DNA from 3 places in the Massilia sp. BKSP1R2A-1 genome. Region 3 is predicted to be linked to each of the others. Evidence: predicted binding sites of a transcription regulator. Region 3 holds the regulator's gene; each other region holds the start of a gene.
The links. The regulator sigma-54, encoded in region 3, starts transcription at its own class of promoters, with help from an activator protein. The targets are predictions, from matches to a motif close to TGGCANGNAANCTGCTTT.
Positions count from the first base shown of each region.

Region 1: ACQ7JA_RS23085 (TldD/PmbA family protein) is a predicted target of sigma-54. The motif match lies at 7,976-7,993, and genes of this name have one in related genera.
Region 2: ACQ7JA_RS22065 (pilin) is a predicted target of sigma-54. The motif match lies at 4,016-4,033, and genes of this name have one in related genera.

Region 1 covers NZ_JBOBRE010000019.1:62,713-72,596, forward strand. Annotated here, with positions in the region: gene ACQ7JA_RS23060 (CehA/McbA family metallohydrolase) at 1-1,557, shown strand, start outside; gene ACQ7JA_RS23065 (M1 family metallopeptidase) at 1,685-3,541, shown strand; gene ACQ7JA_RS23070 (serine hydrolase) at 3,571-5,163, shown strand; gene ACQ7JA_RS23075 (trypsin-like peptidase domain-containing protein) at 5,277-6,848, opposite strand; gene ACQ7JA_RS23080 (class I SAM-dependent methyltransferase) at 6,957-7,751, opposite strand; gene ACQ7JA_RS23085 (TldD/PmbA family protein) at 8,143-9,777, shown strand; gene ACQ7JA_RS23090 (TldD/PmbA family protein) at 9,791-9,884, shown strand, end outside.
Region 2 covers NZ_JBOBRE010000017.1:71,523-81,406, forward strand. Annotated here, with positions in the region: gene recX (recombination regulator RecX) at 1-299, shown strand, start outside; gene ACQ7JA_RS22050 (DUF2889 domain-containing protein) at 1,063-1,626, shown strand; gene sucC (ADP-forming succinate--CoA ligase subunit beta) at 1,697-2,866, shown strand; gene sucD (succinate--CoA ligase subunit alpha) at 2,885-3,766, shown strand; gene ACQ7JA_RS22065 (pilin) at 4,098-4,577, shown strand; gene ACQ7JA_RS22070 (calcium-binding protein) at 4,722-5,273, shown strand; gene ACQ7JA_RS22075 (prolyl oligopeptidase family serine peptidase) at 5,395-7,449, opposite strand; gene ACQ7JA_RS22080 (fasciclin domain-containing protein) at 7,548-8,003, opposite strand; gene ACQ7JA_RS22085 (MerR family transcriptional regulator) at 8,131-9,096, shown strand; gene ACQ7JA_RS22090 (flagellar brake protein) at 9,083-9,808, opposite strand.
Region 3 covers NZ_JBOBRE010000011.1:84,271-94,154, forward strand. Annotated here, with positions in the region: gene ACQ7JA_RS17285 (PTS sugar transporter subunit IIA) at 185-667, shown strand; gene hprK (HPr(Ser) kinase/phosphatase) at 720-1,655, shown strand; gene rapZ (RNase adapter RapZ) at 1,681-2,559, shown strand; gene ACQ7JA_RS17300 (enoyl-CoA hydratase/isomerase family protein) at 2,668-3,750, opposite strand; gene hpf (ribosome hibernation-promoting factor, HPF/YfiA family) at 3,880-4,236, opposite strand; gene ACQ7JA_RS17310 (RNA polymerase factor sigma-54) at 4,294-5,766, opposite strand; gene lptB (LPS export ABC transporter ATP-binding protein) at 5,766-6,542, opposite strand; gene lptA (lipopolysaccharide transport periplasmic protein LptA) at 6,539-7,093, opposite strand; gene lptC (LPS export ABC transporter periplasmic protein LptC) at 7,136-7,741, opposite strand; gene ACQ7JA_RS17330 (KdsC family phosphatase) at 7,758-8,288, opposite strand; gene ACQ7JA_RS17335 (KpsF/GutQ family sugar-phosphate isomerase) at 8,288-9,310, opposite strand; gene ACQ7JA_RS17340 (cation:proton antiporter) at 9,390-9,884, shown strand, end outside.

The DNA of each region.
Region 1 (9,884 bases), on a different contig from region 3:
GCGGCGCCTGCCGAGCACAAGGAACTCGAAGCCACGCTGCACGCGCCTTTCAGGGCGGCGGACGCGCGCCGGACCTTCAGCATGGGCTTCCATTACCCCGGCCTCGAAGGCCGCGGCACGGTGGACTGGTCGCTGGAACTGGTCGACCCGCGCGGCCGCGTCGCCCGGCGCTGGCGCGGCAAGCGCGTCATCGGTTCCAACGCTGTCGCTGTCCCGGTCGCATGGGACGGCAGGATCGGCGGCGTCGCGGCGCCGGCCGGCCTGTACCGGGTCCGGCTGCGCGCCCAGCTCGATGGCGACCATGAGGAAGCCGTGGCGCAGGACTGGCAGATCGCCGTCGGCGCCTTGCCCGCCCAGCGCACGCCGCGCTTCACGCCGCTGCCCGGCGTACGCGAGACGGCGGGGCAGGCCGGCGCGGCGCCCGTACCTGGCGCGCTGCCCTACACCGTCTTCCTCGCCAACCTGCACAGCCAGAGCAACCATAGCGACGGCGGCGCCGCGCTCGGCGAATGCAAGGGCGCCCAGGATCCGCTCAAGGCGGAGTACGGGCCGGAAGCCGCCTTCGCCTATGCGCGCGGGCGCGGCCTCGACGTGCTGGCCGTCTCCGAGCACAACCACATGTACGACGGTTCGGACGGGACCAAGCTCGACGCCGACGCCGCCCAGGCGCGCGCCCTGTACCAGGCGGGCCTGGCCAGCGCCGCCGCCTTCAACGCCACCAAGCCCAACTTCCTCGCCCTGTACGGCATGGAGTGGGGCGTCATCAACAGGGGCGGCCACGTCAACATCTTCAACAGCGACGAGCTGCTCGGCTGGGAGAGCAACGGCAAGGGCGAGCTGATGGCCGATACGGCGACGCCGCGCAGCGACTATGCGGCGCTCTACACCCTGATGCGCCAGCGCGGCTGGGTCGGCCAGTTCAACCATCCGGCGCACAGCGGGCAGTTCGTGGTGAACGGCGTCCCGCTCGGCTACACCGCCGACGGCGACGAGACCATGGTGCTGTGCGAGGTGATGAACAGTACCGCCTTCTCGACCAACGACAGCGAGACCGAGACCCGGCGCAGCAACTTCGAACAGGCCTGCAACCGGCTGCTGGAGGCGGGCTACCACCTGGCCTTCAGCACCAACCAGGACAACCATTGCGCCAACTGGGGCGCGTCCTACACGAACCGCACCGGCGTCCTGCTTCCCAACGGGACTCCGCTCACGCGCGCGAGCTTCGTGGCGGCGCTCAAGGCGCGCCGCGTGTTCGCGACCATGGACAAGACGGCGCAGCTGGTGTTCACCGCGAACGGGCGGATGATGGGCGAGCGCTTCGTGAACCGCGGGCCCTTGAACCTGCAGGCGAATTTCGCATCCAGCACGGGCAGGAAGGTGGCGGCGGTGTCGATCATGGAAGGGGTACCGGGACGCAAGGGCACCGTGACCGAGGTGTCGAACCTGGCCATGGCCAGCTTCACGCCTTCGCCGGGGGCGCACTTCTACTATGCGAAGGTGACGCAGGAAGACGGCAACGTCCTGTGGTCGGCGCCGGTCTGGGTGACCCAGGAATAGGGCAGCGCGCACGCCAGGGCCGCTTGCTGGCGCCGTCAATACGGCGCGCGCCGGCCAGCGGCTTTGTGCTTTTCCGCCAGGGTCAAGGATGCTATTCTGCTCGCGCCCTCATCCTTCCCGAGAGACCATGAAGACTTCTACCGTGCTGCGCGCCACTGCCTGCGCCATCCTCAGCCAGTGGAGCGCCTACGCGTTCGCACTCGATCCCCTCAGCTACGCCAAGTACGACCAGGTCAAGACCACCGCCCTGCACCTGGACCTGAAGGCCGACTTCACCCAGAAGACCCTGGGCGGCCATGCCGAACTGACGCTGAACTGGATCGACAGGAAGGCCGCCACCCTGGACCTCGACACCCGCGACCTGGCGATCTCGAAGATCGAGGCGCAGGACGCGAAAGGCGCCTGGGCGCCAGTCAAGTACACCCTCGACAAGCTCGATCCTGAAAAGGGCCAGGCCCTGCACGTGGCGCTGCCGGGCCAGCCGGCCAAGGTCCGCATCCACTACAAGACCGCGCCCACCGCGGCGGCCCTGCAGTGGCTGACCCCGAAGCAGACCATGTCGGGCAAGTTCCCCTTCATGTTCAGCCAGTCGCAGCCGATCAACGCGCGCTCCTTCATGCCGGTGCAGGACACCCCGGCGGTGCGCTTCACCTACACCGCGCGCATCCAGGCGCCGGAAGGCATGCGCGTCGTGATGAGCGCCGATAACGACCCGAAGGCGACCGGCAAGGACGGCTGGAACTTCAAGATGCCGCAGCCCGTGCCGTCCTACCTGGTGGCGATCGGCATCGGCGAGCTGGAAGCGCGCACCCTGGGCGGCCGCACCGGCGTCTACGCCGAGCCGCAGCGCATCAAGGCCGCCGAGTACGAGCTGGCCGACACCGAGAAGATGGTGGCCGCCGCCGAATCGCTGTACGGCCCCTATCGCTGGGGGCGCTACGACATGCTGGTGCTGCCGCCGTCCTTCCCGATCGGCGGCATGGAAAACCCGCGCCTGACCTTCCTGACCCCGACCATGATCGCGGGCGACCGCAGCCTGGTCGACCTGATCGCCCACGAACTGGCGCACAGCTGGTCGGGCAACCTGGTGACCAACGCCTCCTGGAAGCACTGGTGGCTCAACGAGGGCTTCACCACCTACGTCACCACCCGCATCATCGAAAAGCTCTACGGCGAGGAAGTGGCGACCATGAACCTGCAGCTCGAGCAGGAAGAGGCGATCGAGTCGCTCAAGGGCATCCCGAAGGAGAAGCAGGCGCTGGTCACCCGCAAGCCGGACGACTCCTCGAAACACTACACCGACGAAGGCCTGGCCTACCCGAAGGGCGCCTGGTTCCTGCGCACGCTGGAACAGCGCGCCGGCCGCGCCGCCTTCGATCCCTTCCTGCGCAGCTGGTTCGACCAGCACGCCTTCCAGAGCGTGACCACCGACCAGTTCGTGGCTTTCCTGCGCACGAACCTGCTCGCCAAGAATCCGAAGATCATGAGCGACAAGGAGTTAGAGGAATGGCTGTACGGCCCGGGCATTCCTGCCAGCGCCAAGCACGCCGTCTCGAGCCGCCTGACAAAGCTGAACGACACCACCGCGCGCTGGCTCAAGGGTGACATCAAGACCGCGCAGCTCGACACCAAGGGCTGGAAGGCGGAAGAGTGGATGAAGTTCCTGAACGACATCGACAACAAGGCCAATGCCGCCAAGCTGGAAGAACTCGACAAGGCCTTCGGCCTGGCCAAGACCGGCAACAATGAAGTGGCCTTCCGCTTCTACCGCGCCTCGGTGCACGCGGGCTACCAAGGCGTGCGTCCGCAGATGGAAGCCTTCCTGATGAGCGTGGGCCGCCAGAAGTTCGTGGTGCCGCTGTACACCGCGCTGCGCGCCAAGCCGGAAGACCGCGCCTGGGCCGAGCGCATCTACAAGTCGGCGCGCGAGCGCTACCACCCGGAGACGCAGGGCAGCGTCGACAAGGCCATGGCAGGTAAATAAACCAGAAGGGGACAGACAGCGTGTTTTCAATGAATCGAGTAGCAGCCGCGGTCCTGATCGCGGTGTCCACCACCGGTGCGGTCTTCGCACAGGATGCGGCGCCGGCCGCCGCCGCCGTCGCGCCGGCATATGACCTGCGCGCCGACGTCGAGCGCGTGATGAAAGAGTTCGACGTGCCCGGCATCGCCATCGCCGTCGTCAAGGACGGCAAGGTCGTCGCCGCCGAGGGCTTCGGCGTGCGCAAGCGCGGCGAAGCGGCCAGGGTCGACGGCAAGACCATCTTCGAGATCGCCTCGAACTCCAAGGCCTTCACCGCCGCGGCGCTGGGCATGCTGGTCGACCAGGGCAAGCTGTCCTGGGACGATCCCGTGATCAAGCACCTGCCGGACTTCCGCATGTACGACGCCTACGTCACCGCCGAGATGACCGTGCGCGACCTGCTGACCCACCGCAGCGGCCTGGGCCTGGGAGCGGGCGACCTGCTGTGGTGGCCGACCACCACGTTCAGCACCGACGAGATCATCCACAATCTGCGTTTCGTGAAGCCGGCGACGAGCTTCCGCAGCGCCTACGCCTACGACAACCTGCTCTACATCGTGGCCGGCAAGATCATCGCCGCCAAGTCCGGCAAGACCTGGGGCGAGACCATGCACGAGTGGATCCTCAAGCCAGTGGGCATGACGGGCACCACCACGAGCCTGGAAGAGAACACGAAGTTCGCCAACGTCTCGGCGCCGCACAGCAAGATCGCCGGCAAGGCCGTGCCGGTCAAGCCGATGCCGGTGGCGAACGCGGTCGGCGCGGTCGGCATCAACACCAGCGCCGAAGACATCGCGCGCTGGATGAACGTGCTGCTCGATAACGGCAAGGTCGGCGCGGACAAGCGCCTGTGGTCGGACAAGCAGGCGCGCGAGATGTGGACCGCCCAGACCCCGATGACGATCAGCCAGCCGCGTCCGCCGCTGGCCGCCACCAAGCCGAACTTCTACGCCTACGGCCTGGGCTTCCAGCTGCGCGACTACCAGGGCAAGCTGGTCGCCATGCACGGCGGCGCGCTGCAGGGCTTCTATACCCGCGTGCTGCTGGTGCCGGAAGCGAAGCTCGGCATCGCGATCTTCACCAACGCCGAAAGCGGGCCTTCCCTGAACGCCCTGCAATACCGCCTGCTGGACCAGCACCTGGGCGTGGCGCCGACCGACTGGATCGGCCGCATCGCCGACATCGACAGGGAAAACCAGGCCAAGGAAGCGGCCCGTGTGAAGGGCGAGGCGGCGTCGCGCGCGGCGCAGTCCAAGCCTTCGCTGGCGCTGGCCTCCTACGAGGGTGACTACGAGGATGCCTGGTACGGCAAGGTTTCGATTAAACGTGTGAATAACAGGCTGGTGATGTCCTTCACCCGCACGCCCGACCTGACGGGGGAGATGGAGCACTTCCAGCACGACACCTTCATCGTGCGCTGGAAGGAACGCAACTTCAACGCCGACGCCTATGTGACCTTCTCGCTGGACCACGACGGCAGCATCGAACGGGTGCGCATGAAGCCGGTGTCGACCGAGACCGACTTCAGCTACGACTTCCAGGACCTGCTGCTGGTGCCGGTCAAGAAAGAAAAGAAGGGCTGATCGCCTGCTGGCTGAACGCGTGGGCAAGAAACTTGCCCACCCTACGTCTCGATTTCTGTAGGGTGGGCGGTCCCCCGCCCACGCGTTCAACTACACGTTGAAACTTCGGAACGTCATTTCCCGTTCCACACCTTCATCATATCGTCCGACCCCTGGCTGCGAATGCCGTTGTCCGACAGGATCGATTCGGTCGCATCCAGCGCCGCCTTGCGCGGCAGGATCAGGGTCTCGCCATAGCGCTGGTCGAACTTGAAGACCACGTGCTCGTCCTTCAGGTCGCGCAGGGTGCTCACCAGGTGCGCCAGGCTGCGGATCTTGACGCCGTTGACCGTGTCGACCACCGAGCCGAAGCGGTTGCCGTAGCCCGTCACCAGCCGGTGCGGGAAGAAGGGGCCGCTGATCACGACCAGTTCCTCGCGCGCCGCGTCCGGCGAATCGCCGCGCTGGTTCACCAGCGGATTGTCGTTGAAGGCGTAGGCCGTCATCGCCGCCGCATTCGTCATCAGGAAGCTCGCGAATTCGGCCGACGCGCGGGTGAAGGACACCGGTCCGTAGACGAAGTAGGAGGGATAGCCGCCGTTCAGGTCGGGGATCAGGAGCGGACGCGGGCCGCTGGTCGGCACCTCGACCTTCATGGTCTTGCCGCTGCGGACGATGGTCATCGGCACCTTGCCGTTCTTCGCCACCTGCTGGATGCGGTACTGGAAGCGCACGCGCAAGTTCGAGCCCAGCTTCACCATGCCCTGGTTGTCGACCGGGTACTCGCCGATGTGGGTGATCACGTCCCACTCCTTCAGCGGCCAGGAAGCATCAGGCTTGTACGGACGGTGCACCACCGCGCCCTCCACCGATTTGTCCAGCTTCAGGTAGGCGCGCAGGGCCGGGTTCTCCAGGGTCTGGACGCTGTCGTGCAGCAGCGGCTTGCCGTCGTAGCGGCCATCGGCCACGTCCTTCAGGAACAGCTCGATCTCCTCGTTCGGGATCACGTAACCAATGTTCTGGGCCCCGGCCGCCATCGAGAAGGCCAGGCCGATCATCTTGTCGCCGGCGATCACGGGGCCGCCGCTGTTGCCCGGGTTGATCGGCGCGTCGATCTGGATGCGCAGGCCCGAGCTGAACGAGCCGTAGCCGACGAACTCCACGCGCGAGACGATGCCGCGGGTGGTCGAGAGCGAGTTGCCGCCGACCGGATAGCCGTAGGCGTAGACGGCTTCGCGCACGTCCGGCAGCACGGCGGCGCGCTGCACCGGCGGACGCTTCTCAAAAAAGGAAGGATCGTCCAGCTCCAGCACCGCCAGGTCCAGGCCGCGCGCCAGCGCGATCACCTTGGCCGGCACCTTGTCGCCCGACTGGCTGGCCTGCACCTCCACCTGGCTGGCGTATCCCACCACGTGGGCATTGGTCAGGATGCGCTTGCCCTCGATGATGACGCCGGAGCCGGTGATGTCGCGCGGCGACTGCTTGGCCCAGGGTTTGTACGGGTCAGGGGCGCGCACGGTGGAGAAGATCTTGACCACCGAGTTCTCGACCGCCGGCAGGGCCGGAGCCGTGGTGGCCGATGGCGTCGCGACCGCCGGCGAAGGCGGGGTGCCGGGAACGGGCGCCGGGGGAGGAGTGGTGTCCTGTGCGTGGACAAGGCCTGCCAGGGCGAATGCCACGGCGGCGGCAAGACGTGCGGTTTTCATGGTTTCCTTCGGTGGCGTTGCGATTGATTCGAACCGCAAGAATATACACGCTCGCCGCCGAAGGAAATACACAAAATTCCACGGAGGGGGCGGCCCCTCCGGGATGGCTTACTGCTTGACGAACTTGAGCGTCATGCGGTCGCTCTCGCCGATCGCCATGTACTTCTCGCGGTCCTTGTCCTTGTTGGCCAGGACCGGCGGCAGCGTCCACACGCCCTTCTCGTGGTCCGCCTTGTCCTTCGGATTGGCATTGACCTCGGACTTGGCGGCCAGCTTGAAGCCGGCGCTTTCGACCGTCTTGATCACCCAGGCCTCGTGCAGGTAGCCGCTCGAGGCTTTCGCATCCTGGGTCATCGAGGCTGGCAGGCGGTGGTCGACGATGCCCAGCACGCCGCCCGGTTTCAGGACCTTGTGGATTTCCTTGAAGGTGGTCTTGAGGGCGTCTTCGCCGTTGCCGACCCAGTTGTGCAGGTTGCGGAAGGTGAGCACCATGTCGACGCTGTTCGGGGCCGCGATCTGGTAGGTTTTCGGCGGTTCGAACACGCTGGGGACCACCTTGTCGTAGATCGCCGGGTTCGAGTCGAGCTTCTGCTTGAAGGCCATGCCGTAGCGATTGCCCGGTGCGATCGCCTGGCCCGCCCCGATCAGCTTGCCGTTCTGGCGCAGGTAGGGCGCCAGGATCTCGGTGTACCAGCCACCCGAGGGCACCAGCTCCACCACCGTCATGTTCGGCTTGATGCCGAAGAAGGTCAAGGTCTCGTAGGGATGGCGCGCCGCATCGCGCGCCTTGTTCGCGGCGCTGCGGTGTTCGCCCGCGATAGCGGCTTTCAGGGCGTCGTCGGCCTGCGCGGCGCCGGCTGCCAGGCTGGCAACGATACCTGCGGCAAGGATCAGTCGTTTCATCGGTTCGAGGTCTCCGTGGTGATTGTGCGCGGCCGGGCGGGACGCCGCCGCCGCGCCGATGATCAGGCACGCGGGCCGGACAGTCAAGCAGTGTTCGCATATACATATTTGTCCCCCGAGCATGTCCGGAGGAGTGTCCGGATTGGCCCTGCGGACAGGGTAGCGGACACTTTCTGCGGACAGCGGACGCCCACGCATTCATGCATCCAAAAGACGCTTTGATCTGGCACAACAATTGCCTATTCAAAACCTCAAGTTGCTGCTAAGGTTGACAAGTTTGCCGGCCTCGATCGGGACCGGCAAAACCGCTTTCCCTGCGCCGTAAATACAAGAGCGGACCGCGTCGTCAGCGGGACCGCTGCCCAGAAGTAGGTTGATTTCAGGAGATTTTATGGAACGCCGTACCTTTCTAAATTTCAGCAGCCTGGCGCTCGCCTCCACGATGCTCCCCTTCACCCGCGCGATCGCGGCTGAAGAGCTGCTGAGCAGCATGCCCACCGCCGCCAAGAAGGCCCTCGCCGACGTCGCGCTGAACGCCGCCACCAAGGCAGGCGCCAGCTATGCCGACGTACGCATCGGCCGCTACCTGAACCAGTTCATCACCACGCGCGACCTGAACGTCGAGAACGTGGCGAATACCGAGTCGGCCGGCGTGGGCGTGCGCGTGATCGCGAACGGCGCCTACGGCTTCGCCGCGACCTCGGACATGAGCAACGACGGCATCGCCAACGCGGCGCGCCAGGCGGTGGCGATCGCCAAGGCCAATGCCAAGCTGCAGTCCGAACCGGTGCGTCTTGCACCAGTCAAGGGCGTGGGCGAGGTGTCGTGGTCCACGCCGATCAAGAAGGACTGGCGCACCGTGCCGATCAAGGAAAAGGCGGACCTCCTGATCGCCGCGAACAAGGCCGGCATGGACGGCGGCGCAACCTTCATGAACGCCATGCTGTTCCAGGTGAACCAGCAGAAGTATTTCGCCTCCACCGACGGCTCCTACATCGAACAGGACGTGCATCGCCTGTGGGCTCCGTTCCAGGCCACCGCCGTCGATAAAAGCACCGGCAAGTTCCGCTCGCGCTCCGGCCTGGGAGCTCCAGTCGGCATGGGCTACGAATACCTGGACGCGCGCCCGGAGCACAAGCTCAAGGCGGCCGGCGGCGTCGCGACGCTCTATACCGGTTCCTACGACATCATCGAGGACGCGCGCGCCGCGGGCCGCGATGCCAAGACCAAACTGACCGCCAAGTCGGTCGTGCCGGGCAAGTACGACCTGATGCTCTCGCCCGAACACCTGTGGCTGACCATTCACGAGAACGTCGGCCACCCGACGGAACTGGACCGCGTGCTCGGCTACGAAGCCAACTACGCCGGCACCAGCTTCGCCACCCTGGATAAGTGGGAGACGAAGAAGTTCAAGTACGGCAACCCGATGGTCAACCTGTACGCCGACAAGGTCACCCCGGGTTCGCTCGGCTGCGTGGGCTACGACGACGAGGGCGTGAAGACCAAGAAGTGGGACATCATCAAGGACGGCATCCTGGTCAACTACCAGGCCACGCGTGACCAGGCCCACATCATCGGCGAGAAGGAGTCGCACGGCTGTTCCTACGCCGACTCGTGGAACTCGGTGCAGTTCCAGCGCATGCCGAACGTCTCGCTCGCCGCGGGCAAGAAGAAGCTGACCCCGGACGAGATGGTCAAGGACATCAAGAAGGGCATCTATATCGTCGGCGACGGCTCCTTCTCGATCGACCAGCAGCGCTACAACTTCCAGTTCGGCGGCCAGCTGTTCTACGAGATCAAGGACGGCAAGATCGGACCGATGCTGGAAGACGTGGCCTACCAGGCCAATACCCAGGAATTCTGGAATGCCTGCAGCGCGATCTGCGACGAACGCGACTGGCGCATGGGCGGCTCCTTCTTCGACGGCAAAGGCCAGCCGCCGCAGATCAGCATCGTCTCGCATGGCTCGTCGACGACGCGCTTCAACGGCATCAACGTGATCAACACCGCCCGCAAGATCGGCTGAGGTATAGGCAACCATGAGCATCCTGACCCAAGACCAAACCAAGCGCATCACCGACCGCGTCATGTCGCTGTCGAAAGCCGACGAGTGCACCGTCAGCATCGAAGGCT
Region 2 (9,884 bases), on a different contig from region 3:
CGCAGGAAAGGTTCGCCGAATCCCTGATCAACAGGAAGGCGGGCCGTTTCGGTAACAGCCGCGTCATGGCCGAGCTCCAAAGCCATGGCGTTACCGGCGAAGCACTGGCCGAGATCAAGGCCGAGCTCGCCGACAGCGAAACGACGCGCGCCATCGAAGTGTGGCGGCGCAAGTTCGGCACCGTCGCCGCCGATGCGGCCGAGCGTGCCAAGCAGATGCGTTTCCTGCTGCAGCGTGGCTTCTCCCAACGCGCTGCCCGGATCGCAATGCAGGGCGCTCCCGACGACGACGAGCTGTAGGCAGGTTTGTAGTTCGAGCCTGCTGTCCCTGACGAGCCGGCCTGGCCCCAGGCTTGCTCCGACGATATGCCAGGCGCGGCCGCAGGCCTGTCCATATCACCCTCATTCTCGCGCTCCCGCTCGGGCAGCGCAGCTCCGGCGCCAGCGTGGAGCGTCATTCCCGATATGCCCAGGCATATTCCTCAACGGGCGATGGCGCTGCACGCTGGCGCTTGTCTGTTGACCTTTCGTAGCCCCCCGCCCGATACCGACCCATCGCGCCCCCGGGCCGCGACTCCGCTTCTCGTAGGGTGGGCAATCCTTTGCCCACGCGTTCAAATGGCAGGGCCTTGCCCGTCGCATCCGTGAGTTGAACGCGTGGGCGGAGGACCGCCCACCCTACCGACATTGGTCGGACGACGTGGTGGCCGCGGAATGACGGCTTTCCAGAAGCATAGGTAACACCCGTCTAGCGACATGGGTAACACCCGTCTCGGGACATAGGTAACACTTGTCCGGCACCCTTCAAACTCATCAATTGGTCCGGCCACCCAAGCAACCCGTCTAGCCAGACGCAATATTGCCCACTCAGCAAGAAACCCATCGTGAATACGCTGCAACGCGGCAAAAACGCTTCTGTTGCAGTGCAACCGGTAAGACCCTGTGCTAAACTTTCACGGTTTAAGCAGCGCCGCATGAGCGGTTGTTGTCGTAGAAGCTACGGCAACGTGCATGAAGCACACTGGCTGCACCACTAACCGCCGCGCAAGCGGCATTGGTTTTTATGCCCCTGTCTCCTCCCGTATCGCGCTCGCTCCGGCATACGCGCGCCATCACTGTCGAAGCCTTTGCGCGCGACGATGGCCTGTGGGATCTGGACGCCAGTATCCGCGACGTCAAAACCCGTGACATCGAGCTCGGCTCGGGCATTCGCCCGGGCGGCCTGCCCGTGCACGACCTCAAGCTGCGCGTCACCATCGACCGCAATCTGACCATCGTGGATGCGGAAGCTGCGTCCGACGCGGTTCCCTATCCCGGTTTCTGCGAGGCGATCGGCCCTGCTTACAAAAAGCTGATCGGCCTGTCGTTGATGAACCATTTCCGGCTGCACCTGAAAGACCGCCTGTCCGGCGTGCTCGGCTGCACCCATCTGACCGAATTGGCCCAGGTGCTGCCCACCGCAGCGCTGCAGGCCTTTGCCGACGAGGAGTTCGAAACCCGCGACGGCGCCGACGACAACTCGGCCAAACGGCCCTTCGAGCTCGACCGTTGCCATGCGCTGCGCAGCGACGGACCGGCCGTGGCCACCTACTATCCCCGCTGGTCGATCAAAGCCGTGTCGGGTTAGGATTCGCTGTTTGTCATTTTTTGTAATTCAACCGTATTTCTAATTCAGTAATAGAAGAAGGGAAGCCAGCATGAAAATCCATGAGTATCAGGGCAAAGAGATCCTCCGAAAATTCGGAGTGACCGTTCCGCGCGGCATTCCGTGCATGAATGTGGAAGAGGCCGTCAAGGCCGCTGAAGAGCTGGGCGGCCCGGTCTGGGTCGTCAAGGCGCAGATCCATGCCGGTGGCCGTGGTAAAGGCGGCGGCGTCAAGGTCGCCAAGTCGCTGGAACAGGTCAAGGAATACGCCGACCAGATCATGGGCATGCAGCTCATCACGCACCAGACCAGCCCGGAAGGCCAGAAAGTCCGCCGCCTGCTGATCGAAGAAGGCGCCGACATCAAGAAAGAACTGTACGTCTCGCTGGTCACCGACCGCGTCACCCAGAAGGTCGTGCTGATGGCCTCGTCGGAAGGCGGCATGGACATCGAAGAAGTCGCGCACAGCAACCCGGAAAAAATCCACAACGTCGTGATCGAACCGTCGATCGGCCTGACCGATGAGCAAGCCGACGACGTCGCTCGCAAGATCGGCGTGCCGGAAGCGTCGATCGTCGACGCCCGCACCAACCTGCAAGGCCTGTACAAAGCCTACTGGGAAACCGATGCATCGCTGGCCGAAATCAACCCGCTGATCCTGACCGGTTCGGGCAAGGTCATCGCCCTGGACGCCAAGTTCAACTTCGACTCGAACGCCCTGTTCCGTCACCCGGAAATCGTCGCCTACCGCGACCTGGACGAAGAAGATCCGGCTGAAGTCGAAGCCTCGAAGTTCGACCTGGCTTACATCTCGCTCGACGGCAACATCGGCTGCCTGGTGAACGGCGCCGGCCTGGCCATGGCCACCATGGACACCATCAAGCTGTTCGGCGGCGAGCCGGCCAACTTCCTCGACGTCGGCGGTGGCGCGACTGCAGAGAAAGTGACCGAAGCATTCAAGATCATGCTGAAGAACCCGGGCCTGAAGGCCATCCTGGTCAACATCTTCGGCGGCATCATGCGCTGCGACGTGATCGCCGAAGGCGTCATCACCGCATCGAAGGCTGTGTCGCTGCAGGTGCCGCTGGTCGTCCGCATGAAGGGCACCAACGAAGACCTGGGCAAGAAGATGCTGGCTGATTCGGGCCTGCCGATCATTTCCGCAGACACCATGGAAGACGCAGCGAAGCAGGTCGTTGCCGCTGCCGCTGGCCAAGCCTAATTCGCGAAGGAATACAACATGTCCATTCTGATTAATAAAGACACCAAAGTCATCACCCAAGGTATCACCGGCAAGACCGGCCAGTTCCACACCCGCATGTGCCGCGACTACGCGAACGGCCGTGAAGCCTTCGTGGCAGGCGTGAACCCGAAGAAAGCCGGCGAAGACTTCGAAGGCATCCCGATCTACGCATCGGTCAAGGAAGCCAAGTCGGAAACCGGCGCAACCGTGTCGGTGATTTACGTCCCGCCGGCAGGCGCTGCCGCCGCGATCTGGGAAGCCGTCGAAGCCGAGCTCGACCTGGCAATCTGCATTACCGAAGGCATCCCTGTCCGTGACATGATGGAAGTCAAGGACCGCATGGCCAAGGCCGGCTCGAAGACCCTGCTGCTGGGCCCGAACTGCCCAGGCCTGATCACCCCGGACGAGATCAAGATCGGCATCATGCCTGGTCACATCCACCGCAAGGGCCGTATCGGCGTCGTGTCGCGCTCGGGCACCCTGACCTATGAAGCAGTCGGCCAGCTGACCGCCCTGGGCCTGGGCCAGTCGTCGGCAGTCGGTATCGGCGGCGACCCGATCAACGGCCTGAAGCACATCGACGTAATGCGCATGTTCAACGACGATCCTGACACCGACGCGGTCATCATGATCGGCGAGATCGGCGGTCCGGACGAGGCGAACGCCGCTCAGTGGATCAAGGACAACATGAAGAAGCCGGTCGTCGGCTTCATCGCTGGCGTTACCGCGCCTCCGGGCAAGCGCATGGGCCACGCCGGCGCGCTGATCTCGGGCGGCGCCGACACCGCGCAAGCCAAGCTGGAAATCATGGAAGCCTGCGGCATTAAGGTCACCAAGAACCCGTCGGAAATGGCTCGCCTGCTGAAAGCGATGCTGTAATCCGGGCTGTTCAAGTTTGACGAAGACGGGGAGCGCAAGCTCCCCGTTTTTTTTTTCGCCCGGCAGACGTGCTGGCATGACTTGGTATGCCAATATTTCTTCAATACATGACAAATTGCGTTACAAGAACCATCGAGCTGACAAATATTGCTGAGCTCCGGTGACAAAATTTGTCACTGCTCAAGCCAAAACTTGCGCTGGCACGCCGATTTCTTATCTCCGCATTAATAAAATCAGCATTTTGGGGGCTGGCACGCTGATTGCATATAAGAAAGCGTGGCAACAAGCAGTAACCCCAACAACCTGTAACACCAAACCTGGAGAGATGAAAATGAACTTCAAACAACAACTGCAAGCTAAGAAAGCCCAAGGCGGCTTCACCCTGATCGAACTGATGATCGTCGTCGCGATCATCGGTATCCTGGCAGCTGTCGCCATCCCGGCATACCAGGACTACATCGCCAAGTCGAAGGGCGCCGCTGCTTACGCTGACATCGCTGCCGGCAAGACTGGCTTCGAAATGGCTGTTGTCGAAGGTACTGCTTCGACTGCAACCGAATACCTGGCCAAGGCCGGTCTGCCGAACAAGACGGGTAACTGCACCACCATCGCCGCCGCAGTTCCTGGTGCCAACACCGCCGTCCTGACTTGCACCATTGCCAGCCCGGGCCGTATCGGTTCCGCGCCGACCATTGCCCTTCACCGCTCGACCAAAGGCATCTACACCTGCGTGACCAGCGGCTTCCCGGCTAGCGACACGAAATACACCCCGGCAGGTTGCGTCGCGACCCAGCCAGCTGACGACGCATAATCGATTTGCAAAATTCAGCTAACCTGTAAAAATGCAGGGAATAAAAAGAGACCGCATTAGCGGTCTCTTTTTTTGCCATTGACAGATGAGTGATCATACTCATCAAAATACGATCCCTATTCGATCAGCGACAACGGTAGCGGCGTGAACGTGCTGCGCGGTGGTGACGGCAACGACACCATAACGTTCGCCTTCGGTGCACGCAATACGGTCGAAGGCGGAAGCGGGAACGATACGATCAAGGCCGACAGCACCAATAGCTCCGGATTGGCGAACACGATCATTGGCGGTACTGGCAACGATACGATTACTGCTGGCCAGGCTGCTGATACCTTCATGTTCAACCGTGGCGACGGCATCGACACGCTCCTCGATCATGGCGGATCCTCCGACAAGCTGGTCTTTGGCGCTGGCATCAGCCAGAGCGACCTGGTGTACAGCCGGGTTGGCGATTCGCTGGTGATCGATGTCACCGACCCATCGAACGCATTGGCAAGCGATCAGATCACGATCCAGAAATGGTTCACTCAGGGCTTCAGCGCTGGGTTGTATCCGTATCAGATCGAACAGATCGTGTTTGAGAATGGAAGTACCGTATTGGCCTCAGAAGCTAGTACGCTTTCAAACCGAGCCGCGCTGTCCAGCGTTAGCTTCATTGAAATTATTGGAATATCGGAGTATGAGTCCGTTTTATAACGTTAGATATCGGGCTTGTGATTTGGACGGCTAGCCTAATTATTATCGCCGATTAAAAAAAGAGACCGCTTGTGCGGTCTCTTTTTCATAGTTCAATGCACATTTACTGATGAGCCAATAATTACTGTTTCAGGTGGCGATCCAGCCACTTCATCACGGTGTAGTGCCACTGCACCGAATTGGCCGGCTTGAGCACCCAGTGGTTCTCGTCCGGGAACACCAGCAGCTGGCTCTCGATGCCCTTGCGCTGCAGCGCCGTGAAGGTCCCCAAGGCCTGCGCCGTCGGGATGCGGAAATCGAGGTCGCCCTGGATTACCAGCATCGGGGTCTTCCACTTGTTCACGTGGTGGACCGGATTGAACTTCTCGTGGTTCTGCGGCACGGCGAAATAGGCGCCGCCGTTTTCCCAGTCGGTGAACCACTGTTCCTCGGTCGAATAGGCCATGCCGCGGCTGTCGAACACGCCGTCATGGTTGACCAGGCAGCGGAAACCGTCGTTCCAGTTCCCCGCGATCCAGTTCATCATGTAGCCGCCGTAGGAGGCGCCCAGCGCGCAGCTGCGGCCGCGGTCCAGCCAGGGGAATTTCTGCACCGCCGCATCCAGGCCTTTTTGCAGATCCTCCAGAGGCTTGCCGCCCCAGTCGCCGCTGATCGAATCCGTGAACTTCTGGCCATAGCCGGTCGATCCGTGGAAGTCGATGAACACGGTGGCATAGCCGGCGCCCGCATACACCTGCGGATTCCAGCGGTAGCTCCAGCCATTTCCGAAACTGCCCTGCGGTCCGCCGTGCACCAGGAAGGCGACCGGGTACTTCTTGCCCGGTTCCGCATTCCAGGGCTTCATCACGTGGCCGTAGACGGTATCGCCGTTCGCGCCCTTGAAGCTGAACTGCTCGTATTCGCCCCAGCGGACGTCCGCCAGGCGTTCCGCGTTCAGCGTGGTCAACTGCACGGGCTTGGCGCCCAGCTTCATCGAGAACAGCTGCGCGCCGGAGGCCAGGTTGGCCTGGGTGTAGGCGAGCGTATCGCCGCGCAGGTCGAAGGCGCCGATCGCGCCCTTGTCGGTCAGCGGCGTCACCTTGCCGTTTGCGACCTCAATGGAGAACAGGCGATGCTGGCCGATATCCTCGGCATCGACGACCAGCGCCTTGCCGTCGGCGCGCCACTGCAGGCTGCCCGCCGAGCGGTCCCAGTCCGCCGCCAGCTTGCGCTTTTGGCCGGTCGCGACATCCATCAGCATGATCTGGAAGCGGTCGGCCTCGAAGCCCGGGCGTGACATTGCCAGGTAGGCGAGGGTGCGCCCGTCAGGCGAGAACACGCCCTTGGTGTCCCAGGCCGGATTCTCGGGCGTGAGGTTGCGCGGCGCGGCGCCGCCAGCGGCCGGCACGGTGTACAGGTCGAAGTTGGTCGACCAGGCTTCGGTCTTGCCCGCAATGCGCGCCGCGAACACGATGCGCTTGCCGTCCGGGCTGAAGCGGAATTCCTCGCGGTCGCCGAAGGGTTTCGACGGCACGTCGCCATCCAGGGAGCCGGACAGGGAAACCGGCGCACCGCTCACACGGCCGTTCGCGTCGAGCGCGGCCGAGAACAGCACATTGTTGCGACCGTCGTTCCAGGTGTCCCAGTGGCGCACGAAGAGGCGGTCGTACAGCTTGCCGGTGGCCTTGTCCTTTTCCTTCGCATCGAGGCGGGACTTGGTGCAGGCCAGGTCGGCGCAGTCGCGGAATACGGACAGGCTCAGCGCCAGGCGGTCGCCCTGGGGCGACACGCGGAAGCTCTCGACGTCGAGCGGCAGGTTCGTCACCTGCACCGGCTCGCCGCCGGCGGCGCTCAAGCGCCACACCTGCGAGGAGCCCGACCGGGTCGACAGGAAGTAGACGGCATCGCCGCGCGGCGACCATTCCGGTTCAGTGCTGCTCGAGCCATGCTTGGTCAGCTGCTGCGGCGCTGACTTGGCAGCCTTGAGGTCGACCATCCACAGTTCGGTATGGCCGCGGTTCTTGGCCATGTCCGTGCTGCGCACGGTATAGACGACGCGGCTTGCATCGGGCGACACGGCCGGGCTGCCCGCCCGTTCCATGTTGACCAGGTCTTCCACGGTGAAGCCGCGCGGCGCGGCCATCGCGGTGGTGGCGGCCAGGGTTGCGGCCGCGATTGTCAGCAGGCGAAATCTCATTGCATCCTCTTGTTCATGCCGTCCAGGGCCGGATGCCCTGTCCGTAGCCCGGCAATTTACCATGCCGGGCAACCGGAGGATGCGCCTGCTGCGGCGCTTTACTTCGGCATGATGACGGTGTCGATCACGTGGATGACACCGTTGTCCGCTGCGATATCGGTCTTGGTGACGGTTGCCTTGTCGACCATGACCTTGCCGCCAGCGGCCTTGACCGTGACGGAACTACCCTCGACCGTCTTGACCATGCCCGGCTTGACGTCCGCCGCCATCACCTTGCCCGGCACCACGTGGTACGTCAGCACCTTGGTCAGGGCTGCCTTGTCCTTCAGCAGCGCATCGAGCTTGGCCTTCGGGATTTTCGCGAAGGCCGCGTCGGTCGGCGCGAACACGGTGAAGGGGCCCGGACCTTTCAGGGTATCAACGAGACCCGCTGCCTGGACAGCGGTGACCAGGGTGTTGAAGGAACCGGCCGACTTGGCGGTGTCGACGATGTCCGCTGCCTGGACGGCGCTGACGGCGAATGCGAAGGGAAGTGCAGCGAGAAACTTTTTCATGGTGTGCTCCTGAGATAGGTGGATGAAAAGCCGGGTTGCGAGAAGCACTATAGAAAATGAATAGACTTTTGTCTAATGTTTGACTCTATAATTGCGAACAAATAAGGTTCAACACAGGGTCAACATCATGGAAAGTTTCAAAAAAGAGGTTCATGGCCGAGTCATGTATCGGGCAGGCACCGCAGCGAGGCTCGCCGGCCTGCCTGTCGAAACATTGCGGGTCTGGGAGCGCCGTTACCGCCTGTCGGACGTGCAGCGTTCCGAACATGGGCAGCGCCTTTACTCGGTCGAGCACGTGGAGAGACTGGCCTTGCTCAAGCAGTTGGTCGACCAGGGGCATGCGATCGGCCTGCTGGCCGAATTGCGCCCGGAAGAACTGAAAACGATGCTGGGCGGCCGTGAACAGGCCCTGGCGCAGGAGCCGGTGCGGGCCCTGGTGGCAGGCACGAGCCTGCCGCGCCGGCTCGCCGCCATGGGAAGCGAGGCCAGCGGCATTCGTTTGCTCGGGCACTGTCCCGACGTCGACGAACTGCAGGACCTCGCGTCCGATACCGCTGCCGATGTGCTGATCGTCGAAGAGTCCGAACTGGACGAAAGCATCGTGGCAAGGATCGCCTCTGCGCGTGCGCGGCTTGGCATCGACGCCGTGCTGGTGCTGTACCGCTTCTGTGCCAGCGCAACGATCCGGGCACTGCGTGGGCAGGGCTGCCTGGTTGCGCGCGTACCGGCCGACATCGGCGAGCTGACCTTCCTGTGCCGTTCGGCTGTGCGCGGCATGCGGCTGCCCGAGCAAGGCAAGCCGGCAGCCCCGCCGCCGAGGCGCTACGACGACGGTGCGCTGGCGGCGCTGGCGCAGCTCAACCAGGGTCCGGCATGCGAATGCCCGCGCCACCTGGCTGAAGTACTCATGACGGTAGGAAGTTTTGAGCGCTACAGCGCGCAGTGCGCTTCACGCAATCCGGAAGATGCGGAGCTGCACGCGCGCCTGGGCCATGCCGCAGCCCAGGCGCGCGCCCTGCTCGAAGACGCGATGGCGCAGCTGATCCTGGCCGAGAACCTGGCCGTGCTGCAATCCGGCGTCACACGATCTTGAGCCGGTCGGCCAGCAGCGCCTCGTAGGTCAGGTTCTGCAGCAGCGTGTAGTGCATGGGATCGAGGTCCACGAACTGGACGCCATAGCTGAACACTTCCTGGCTGTCGCTTGACGCCTGGCTAGCGGTCCGGTTGCGGACGATGGCGCGCGTCTCGATGCGCACCGCGTGGGTGCCGGACGGCGGCAGCACCATGAAGTCGAGCGTGACTTCCTCGCCGTCGGGCGGTAGCGATTGCGCCGAATGGATGCGCACACCCGTGACCGACACGTCGACGATGCTGCCCTCGACCGCGGCCGCAGCCATGCCGCGCGCCTTGATGCGGGCCGGAATGTCGGCCTTGACGCGCGCCGCGCCGCGCAGGCTGGTGCCCTGGATCGCGGTCGGGAAGGAGAGGTGCGCATAAAACAGCGGCCGCGGGAAGACCCGCTCCACCGTGCAGGCGAAGGAGCAGACGTTCACGCCCGAGAACACCCGCATCGTGACGCGCTCGCCGTCGCCGAGCGTGATCGGCGCGCCGTGCTCCGTCGGGATCTTGACGATGATGTACTCGTCCTTGACGTAGCCGATGAGGGTGGAGAAGTGCTGGACCGGCTTGACCTGCCGGTGCGTGATGAACTGCAGGCGCATGCCGACTTGCAGGTTCATGGCCTCGAACTCGAATTCCTGGGTTTTGAGCTCGTGAACCTGGCTGTTCATCGGACGGGCGTTCATATTATTCGGAATGCAAAGTTGCCATGGTAGCAGTTATGCATGACCGAAATATTGCGGATTGTAACTTCCGACACCC
Region 3 (9,884 bases):
ATTTCGTATAGGAAATTGCGTATCGTGATGAAAGGGCTGTTGTATCAAAACCATACGGTTTCGCCGAGTTGCCCTCATCTGCTTTACTGTACACCCGTACAGATGCGAAATCGAATGCCGCGCCCTGGAAACAGGCCTATAATTCCGCCTCGCAAGCAGCTACCCTGTGCCACGCACACTAGTCATGACGAACCTTAGCAAAATCCTCTCACTCGAAAACGTGCAGCTGGACCTGGAAGTCTCCAGCAAGAAGCGCGCCTTCGAGCAGGCTGGTCTGATCTTCGAGAACAATTGCGGCATCGCTCGTTCGACCGTGTCGGACAATCTGTTCGCCCGCGAACGCCTCGGCTCCACCGGCCTGGGTCACGGCGTCGCCGTGCCGCACGGACGGATCAAGGGCTCGAAAAGCCTGAAGTCGCCGCTGGCCGCCTTCGTGCGCCTGCGCGAGCCGATTCCTTTCGAGTCGCCGGACGGCCAGCCGGTCAGCCTGCTGTTCTTCCTCCTGATCCCGGACCACGTCACCCAGCAGCACCTCGAGATCCTGTCGGAGATCGCCGAGCTGTTCTCGGACGAAGCGGTGCGCACGGCCCTGGCGACCGACCCGGACCCGAAATCCGTCTACGAGCGCATCATCAACTGGCAACCCAGCCTCCAGGCCTTGGGCTGAGCTATACTGAGCTGTCCTCACGGCAATCTGCCGAGCTCATATCACTATGCCCATGCTGCAAACCCCGCTGACGATCCAACGGCTGTACGACGACAACCGTGACAGCCTGCAACTCGGCTGGTTCGCGGGTTTCCCCGGCGGCGAACGCCAGATCGCGGGCGATGCCGCCTCGGCCGCCGACCAGGTCGGCCACCTGAACCTGATCCACCCGGGCCGCATCCAGGTCTTCGGGCACCAGGAACTGAATTACTACCACCGCCTGAAATCGAGCTCGCGTTCCCACGTGATCGGCGAGCTGGTCGGCGGCGGCCCGCCGGCGCTGATCATCGCCCAGGGCCTGGAAACCCCGCCCGACATCCTCGCCATTTGCGACGAGCAGAACATTCCCCTGTTCTCGACCCCGCTGCCGGCGGCGCAGGTGATCGACTTCCTGCGCGTGTATCTCTCCAAGAAGCTGGCGCAGCGCGTCATCATGCACGGCGTCTTCATGGACGTGCTGGGCGTGGGCGTGCTGATCACCGGCGACTCGGGCCTCGGTAAAAGCGAGCTGGGCCTGGAACTGATCTCGCGCTCGCACGGCCTGGTGGCCGACGACGCCGTCGAATTCTCGCGCATCGCCCCGAACATGATCGAGGGCCGTTGCCCGCCGCTGCTGCAGAACCTGCTGGAAGTGCGCGGCCTGGGCCTCCTGGACATCAAGGCGATTTTTGGCGAGACCGCGGTGCGCCGCAAGATGCGCCTCAAGCTGATCGTCCACCTGGTCAAGCGCGGCGCCCTCGACGAAGAGGTCGAACGCCTGCCCTTCCACTTCCCGACCGAGGACGTGCTGGGCCTGCCGATCCGCAAGGTTGTGATCCCCGTCGCGGCCGGCCGCAACATCGCGGTGCTGCTGGAAGCGGCCGTGCGCAACACCATCCTGCAGCTGCGCGGCATCGACACGCTGCAGGAATTCATGGAGCGGCAACGTCAAGCGATGAGCGGTGACTAACCCCCATTTGGGGTATCATCGCGCCATGCACATCGTCCTCATTACCGGCATTTCCGGCTCGGGCAAATCGGTTGCCCTCAACGTCCTGGAAGACGCAGGCTACTACTGCGTCGACAACCTCCCGCCGGCCCTGCTGCCGGCCCTGGTCTACGCGGTCAACGAAAAAGGCACCGACAAGATCGCCGTCGCGGTCGATGCGCGCAGCGCCGAATCGCTGGTGGAGCTGCCGGTCAGCGTGCGCCACCTGAAGGAAGAAGGCCACAACGTCAAGGTCATGTTCCTGACCTCGAGCACGCACTCGCTGGTGGCGCGCTTCTCGGAGACCCGCCGCAGCCACCCGCTGTCGCACGAGCTGCGCCCCGGCGAGAATCCCGCTTCACGCCGCACCCTGATCGAATGCATCGCCGAGGAACGCGAACGCCTGTCGGCGATCGAGAACCTGGGCCACGTGATCGACACCTCCGAACTCTCGGCCAACAAGCTGCGCGCCTGGATCAAGGAACTGGCCGACGTCGAGCACGCGCCGCTGACCCTGTTCTTCGAATCCTTCGCCTTCAAGGTGGGCGTGCCGCTGGATGCGGACTTCGTGTTCGACGTGCGCGCGATCCCGAACCCGTATTACGACCTGGCCCTGCGCCCGCTGACCGGCCGTGACCAGCCGGTGATCGACTTCCTCGACGCGCAGCCGAGCGCGGCGGACATGCTGGGGGATATCAAGGCGTTTGTCGCCAAGTGGCTGCCTTCGTTCAAGACGGACAACCGCAGCTATTTGACGGTGGCGGTGGGGTGTACGGGTGGGCAGCATCGGTCAGTGTACATGGCCGAGCGCTTGGGGGCTTACTTCAGTTCGACCGAACGGGTGATCGTGCGCCACCGCGAGCAGCCAAAGCACGCAGGCCATTGATCTGTAGGGTGGTCGGCTCTGCCGACCGCGCGTTCAACCAAGCCATGAATAGACGCGCCGCCTCAATTCAGCCATGAGTTGAACGCGCGGACGGCGAAGCCGTTCACCCTACAGATGGCGCAGCGGGTGAGCGTACTCAGGCCACACCGGCTCGAAGAAGCGCGCCACCATTTCCGGCGTTACCTCCTCCAGCGTCACCGGATTCCACTTCGGCTGATTGTCCTTGTCGATCACCAGCGCCCGCACGCCCTCCAGCACCTCGCCGTGCTCGAAATTGCGGCGCACCAGGTTACGCTCCATGCGCAGGCAGTCCGCCACATCGAGCGACGCACCACGCTGCAAGAGTTCGCGCGTCACGCACATCATCAGGGGCGAGCGCTGGCGCATCGCCTTCAGCGCCTTCTGCGCAAACGGATTCTCGTCGCGCGCCAGCGACGCCATGATGGCCGCCACCGAGGCCGCGCCGAAGTGCGCATCGATCACGCCGCGCTGCGCCTGCAGCTCGCTGGCGCCCGCCTGGGCCGCGAACTGCGCCGCATAGGTGCGGATCGCCTGCGGCAGCTGCGCCCCCGGCGTGGTCTCGATCAGCGCATTCAGCTCGCCCAGCTTCTCGCCAGGCACGAACACGTCGGCTAGTCCCACGTAGAGCGCATCGGCCGCGCCGATCGTCAACCCGGTCAGGCCCAGGTACTGCCCCAGCTGTCCCGGCGCATGCGAGAGGAAATGGCTGCCGCCCACGTCCGGGAACAGGCCGATGTTCACTTCCGGCATCGCCATCTTGGTGCGGTCGGTGACGATGCGCAGGCCGCAGCCTGGCCCGCCCTGGGCGATGCCCATGCCGCCGCCCATTACCACGCCGTCCATCACCGCGATATACGGTTTCGGATAGAAGTGGATCAGGTGATTGAGCGCGTATTCCTCGGTGAAGAAATCTTCCAGCAGCGCGCTGCCGCCCGTCGGCGCCACACGGCCGACGTCGTGGAAGAAGCGGATGTCGCCGCCTGCGCACAGGGCCTTCTCGCTGCTGCTGGTGATGACGACGGCGTCGATGCCGGCATCGGCCTGCCATTCCAGCAGGATCGCGGTGATGGCGCGCACCATGTCGAGCGACAGCGAGTTCAGGGCTTTCGGGCGGTCGAGCGTGATGACGCCGGTGCGGTTGGCGACGCGGGTCAGGACGTAATCGGTCATGGCAGCTTCTGTGGTCGAAAAATGATGCATTCTACCGAAGGCTGCCAGCAAATTCCTATCTTTACAATGCAAAAAGGGCGTCCCCTTAGACGCCCTTGCGGTGTTGCCGCGGAATGTGCGCGGCTGTGTTTACGCTGCTGCCGTGGTTTCGTCGATATCCGGCATGCGCTTGTGCGCGACGTGGTTATGGTCTTGCAGCATGGATTTGTGTTTTAAAACCTGCCTGTCCAGTCTGTCCATCAGCGTGTCGATCGCGGCGTACAGGTCTTGTGCGGCGCTGGCGACGTGGAGTTTCTTTCCCGATACCGATAAGTTGATTTCGGCTTTCTGCCTTTTTTCTTTTTCGGTGAGATTGTCGATCGCGAGGAACACGTGGGTATCGATCACGTGGTCGAAATGGCGGGTGATGCGCTCGAGCTTATTCTGAACGTATTCACGGATGGCGGGGGTGACTTCGAGATGGTGACCGCTGATTGTGAGGTTCATACACACTCCTTGGGAAGGTGCCCTGCCCGCGCCACAAGGTGAGTGTGGGCAGGTGCTTTACAGGGATTTGCGGAGGCTGACGGGCGGAATCTTGAGCGCTTCGCGGTACTTGGCGACCGTCCTGCGCGCAATGACCATACCTTGTTCCCCGAGCATCTCCGCGATCTTGCTGTCGGATAATGGGTTCCTAGGGTCTTCTGCTCCTGTCAATTGCGCGATGAGCGCGCGGATCGCCGTCGAGGAGGCTTCTCCCCCCGCTTCGGTGGCGACATGGCTTCCGAAGAAGTACTTCAGCTCAAACATGCCGTGCGGGGTCAGCATGTATTTCTGCGTGGTTACACGGGAGATTGTGCTCTCGTGTAGGCCTAGTGTATCAGCTATCTCACGCAAAACAAGAGGGCGCATGGCAACGGCGCCGTGACTGAAAAAGTTACGCTGGCGCTCCACAATTGCCTCGGCAACACGCAGGATCGTGTCGAAGCGCTGGCGCATATTCTTGATGAGCCACTTGGCTTCCTGCAACTGCGCGCCCATCTGGCTTTCGCTTTTTCCCTGCTTGAGCAGGTTGGCGTACAGGGAGTTCACGCGCAGCTTCGGCATCACGTCCGGGTTCAGCGAAACCGACCAGCCGTGCTTGGCGCGGCGGACGATCACGTCCGGCACCACGTAGTCCGACACGTTCGAGGCGAAGGCCGCGCCGGGATGCGGATTGCACTGGCGGACCACGGCCTGCACTTCGCGCAGGTCTTCGTCGTCGCAGTCGAGCGCCTTCTTCAGCTTGGTGTATTCGCGCTGGGCGAACCAGCTCAGGTAACCCTCGACGATTTTCAGGGCCAGGCGCCGCGTGACGAGCGGCACGCCCGGCATGCGGCGGATCTGGAGCGCCAGGCATTCGGCCGCGCTGCGCGCGCCCACGCCGACCGGGTCGAGGCTCTGGATCAGGGCCAGCGCGCAGCGCAGCTCGTCCATGTCGATCTCGAGTTCCTCGGGCAGGCGCGCGTGGATCTCGTCGAGCGGTTCTTCCAGGTAGCCGTTGTCGTCCAGGGCGTCGATCACCAGCTCGGCCAGGGCGCGGTCGCGCGCGCTGCAGCCGGTCAGGCGGATCTGCTCCGCCAGGTGTTCGCGCAGGGTGGTGCCGTCGGCTTCCAGTTGCGGGCGTCCGTCCTCGTCGTCGCCGCTGCGTGCGCCGCCGCCCTCGCCGCCCCAGTCGCTGTCGGCGTCGCCGCGCTCGCCCTGCTCGCCATCCTCATGTCCCTCGCCCTCGGCCTTGGCGCCGCCTTCTTCCTGGGCGGGCTGCGCGCTCGGCGCCTCGCCATTGGCAGGCGCCGTGTTGATGGCGCCGTCGGCCAGCAGGCGCACCGAGCGGTCGAGTGGATCGTCGAGACGCTCGAGCAGCGGATTGTCGTGCAGGATCTGCTCGATCTCCTGGTGCAGTTCGAGCGTGGACAGCTGCAGCAGGCGGATCGACTGCTGCAGCTGCGGCGTCAGCGCAAGGTGCTGCGAGGTGCGGAGCTGCAGGGACTGTTTCATTACATCCTGAAGTGTTCGCCGAGGTAGACGCGTCGCACGGATTCGTCGGCGATGATGTCGTCGGGACGGCCGGAAGCCAGCACGGCGCCCTGGTTGATGATGTAGGCGCGGTCGCAGATGCCGAGCGTCTCGCGCACGTTGTGGTCGGTGATCAGCACGCCGATGTTGCGCTCCTTCAGGAAGCGCACGATGCGCTGGATCTCGATCACCGCGATCGGGTCCACGCCCGCGAACGGTTCGTCGAGCAGCACGAAGCGCGGGTTGGTGGCCAGCGCGCGCGCGATCTCCACGCGGCGGCGCTCGCCGCCCGACAGCGACAGCGCCGGGTTCTCGCGCAGCTTTTCGATCTGCAGCTCGGCCAGCAGGGTGTCGAGGCGCTCGTTGATCTCGTTCTTGCCCAGGGCCTTGCCATTCTCGTCGCGCTGCAGTTCCAGCACGGCGCGGATGTTCTCTTCTACCGTGAGCTTCCGGAACACCGAGGCTTCCTGCGGCAGGTAGGACAGGCCCAGCACCGCGCGCCGGTGGATCGGCAGGCTCGTGATGTCGGTGCCGTTGATGTCGATCGAGCCGGCATCCGACGGCACCAGGCCGACGATCATGTAGAAGGACGTGGTCTTGCCGGCGCCGTTGGGGCCGAGCAGGCCGACCACCTCGCCGCAGTCGACCTGCAGCGAGACATCGCGCACCACCAGGCGCTTGCCGTAGCTCTTCTGCAGGCCCTTGACGACCAGGGTGCTGCAGCTGTCGCCGGCGGGTTTTTCCAGTACGGCGTTCATTGCTTGGCGCCCTCCGCCGGCGTCGTGCGGCGCGGCGCGATGATCAGGGTGCCGCGGCCGCCGCCGACCGTGCTCTTGCCGCTGGGGTCGTTGCGCACCTGGGCCACTTCACGGCGGTTGTCGTAGGAGATGAAGGGACCCTTGATCTCATTGGTCATGCGGCCGTTCTCCAGCTCGCGCACCTCGGCGGTGGTGAACAGCTTCACCAGCTCGGCGCGCTCGTCGTATTCGATGCGCTGGGCCTGGCCCTCGACCCACAGGTCGGGACCGCCGTCGCGCTTCTGGCGGAAGGTGGCGAGCTTGCCGTTGTTGGCGGTGAGCGTCACGCTCATATAGCCTTCCGGCGTTTCCTTCACCAGGGCGCGGTCCGACTTGAGCACCAGGGTGCCGCGGGTGAGCACGACGTTGCCGGTCAGGATGCGGGTCTGGGTGACTTCGTCGACGTCGAGCGTGTCGAAGTTGATCACGGCCTGCTTGAGCGAATCGGCGCGCTCCGCCGTGGCGGTGAGCGATGCCAGGGTGAGGAAAGTGGCAGCGAGTATTTTTTTCATGGTTTTGCTGGTCCTGTTGTAACGCGGCGCGGGCATTGAAAATCAGCGTTGCGCGCGCGGCGGATAGACGATCTGGCCGCGGCTGGCCAGGTGCAGCTTCTGGGTCGCGTTGTTCGCGACCATGCCGGTGCCGGTCACGGTGGCGGAGCCGAGCTGCATCTCGATCGGCTTGTCGGTCTTCATGATCTCTTCGTCGGGCAGCACCGTGAGCGCCTGGGTGCGCACGCGCAGCGCTTCGCTGGTCGGCGTGGCCGGACGCTGGATGTCGACGTTGCCGATCAGGTCGACGCGGTGTTCTTCATGGAAGATGCGGCCCTGCTTCGCCACCACCGTCATGCGCGGACGGCCCGGCGTCATGCCCTGCACCACCGGCGCATCGACCTCGGACACGTCGCCCAGCGGACGGTGCGTCAGGCGTTTGCCGGAAACGACATAGCTCGGCTTGCCGTCCTGCGTCATGCGCACGAAGGAGAAGTTCTCGACGATGTAGTCCGGCTCGCTGGACGGGCCGCCCAGGCGCGGGTCCTCGTCCTCGCCCTGCAAGACCTGCAGCAGCCAGAAGCTGCCGAAGGCGCAGAACACCCCGACCATCATGATGGTCAGGAGCTTCCAGCGGTGGGCGGTGCGTTTGTAGTTCGACGGAGCCATGCTCGTTCCTGGAAGGTCAGGCGAAGTACGGCGCCAGCGCCTGTTCGTAGTTGCCCTGGGCGCGCATGATCATGTCGCACACCTCGCGCACCGCCCCCTTGCCGCCCGCGTTGCGGGTGACGTAGTGGGCGCGGTACTGCACCTCGGGGTGGCCCGACGGCACGGTGATGGCGAAGCCCACGCGGGTGAACAGCGGCAGGTCGATCACGTCGTCGCCGATGTAGCCGCATTCCTCAGGCGTCACGCCTGTCGCTTGCAGCAGTTCGGCGAATCCGATGCGCTTGTCGTGGATGCCCTGGTAGACGTGCGAGATGCCGAGGTCGGCGGCGCGCTTGACCACGATCGGCGACTTGCGCGCGCTGATGATGGCGGTCTTGACGCCGGTCTTGTTCAGCAGCTGGATGCCGAGGCCGTCGAGCACGTTGAAGGTCTTGGTGACCTCGCCGTCCGGGCCATAGGTCAGGCTGCCGTCGGTGAGGATGCCGTCGACGTCGAAAATCATCACCTTCACGCGCGCGGCGCGCTGCATGTGTTCGAGCGGCGTCATCAGATCACCTTGGCGCGGGTCAGGTCGTGGATGTGCAGTGCGCCGACCAGGCGGTCATCGGCATCGACCACGAGCATCTGGTTGATGCGGAATTCTTCCATCACGGCGACGGCGTCGACCGCCAGCTGCTCCGGATGGACGCGGCGCGGGTTGGCGTGCATGACGTCGCGGATCAGGATGTTCGAGAAGTCGTGGTAGCGCTCGATCAGGCGGCGCAGGTCGCCGTCGGTGAACACGCCGATCGGACGGCGCTCGTCGTCGACGATGGCGGTCATGCCCATGCCCTTCTGGCTGACTTCCAGCAGCGCCTTGGCCAGCAGGGTGTCGGGGCCGACGGCGGGGATGGCGTCCCCGGTGCGCATCACGTCGCGCACGTGGGTCAGCAGGCGGCGGCCCAGCGCCCCGCCCGGGTGCGACAGGGCGAAGTCTTCCTCGCGAAAACCCCGCATGTCCAGCAGGGCCACGGCCAGGGCGTCGCCCATGGCGAGCGTCACGGTGGTGCTGGTGGTCGGGGCCAGGTTGAGCGGGCAGGCTTCCTTGTCCACCGCGATGTTCAGGTGGATTTCGGACAGCTTGGCCAGGCGCGAATGCGGCTTGCCGGTCATCGCGATCACGGGCGTGCCCATGCGCTTGATGGCCGGGAGGATCTCCAGCAGCTCGGACGATTCGCCCGAGTTCGAGATGGCGATGAAGACGTCCTTGGCGGTGACCATGCCGAGGTCGCCGTGCGCGGCTTCGCCCGGGTGTACGAACATGGCCGGGGTGCCGGTCGAGGCCAGCGTCGCGGCGATCTTGCGGCCGATGTGGCCGGATTTGCCCATGCCGGAGACGACTACGCGGCCCGTGCAGCCATACAGGAGGTCGACTGCGCGCACGAAATTGTCGTCGTCGCCGAGCCGTGCATGCAGCGCGCGGATCGCGTCCGCTTCGATGGCCAGGGTCTCGCGGCCCAGCTCGAGCACGCGCCGTGCCTGGCCCTCGTCAAAACTTTTCAGCATTATTTTTTCATGGGTTACACTCATGATGGCAGTATAGCCGAAACGCGTAAGCAAAAAACTTGCCAGTCGTAACAAACAACAACAACAACCAGTATTGGGGATAATGCATTCCGGACTTGAACTGACCCTGCTCCTGCTGGGCTGCGCCGTGCTCGGCGTGGTCGCCTTCCGGATGCTTCACCTGCCGCCGATGCTCGGCTACCTGGCCGTCGGCGTATTGATCGGCCCCCATGCGCTGGCGCTGGCCAACGACAGTCCCGCCACCCACGCGCTGGCCGAGTTCGGCGTCGTCTTCCTGATGTTTTCCATCGGGCTCGAATTCTCCCTGGCCCAGCTCAAATCGATGCGGCGCATCGTGTTCGGCCTCGGGCTCGCCCAGGTCGTATTGACGATCGTGGCGGCGATGGTGTTCGGGCTGTTCATTTCCTGGTGGGCGCCCGCGCTGCACGTGAGCTGGCAGGCGGCCTTCGCCCTGGGCGGGGCGCTGGCCATGTCCTCCACGGCCATCGTGGTCAAGATGCTGACCGAGCGGCTGGAACTCGAGAGCGAGCATGGCCGCCGCATCATCGGCATCCTGCTGTTCCAGGATCTGGCCGTG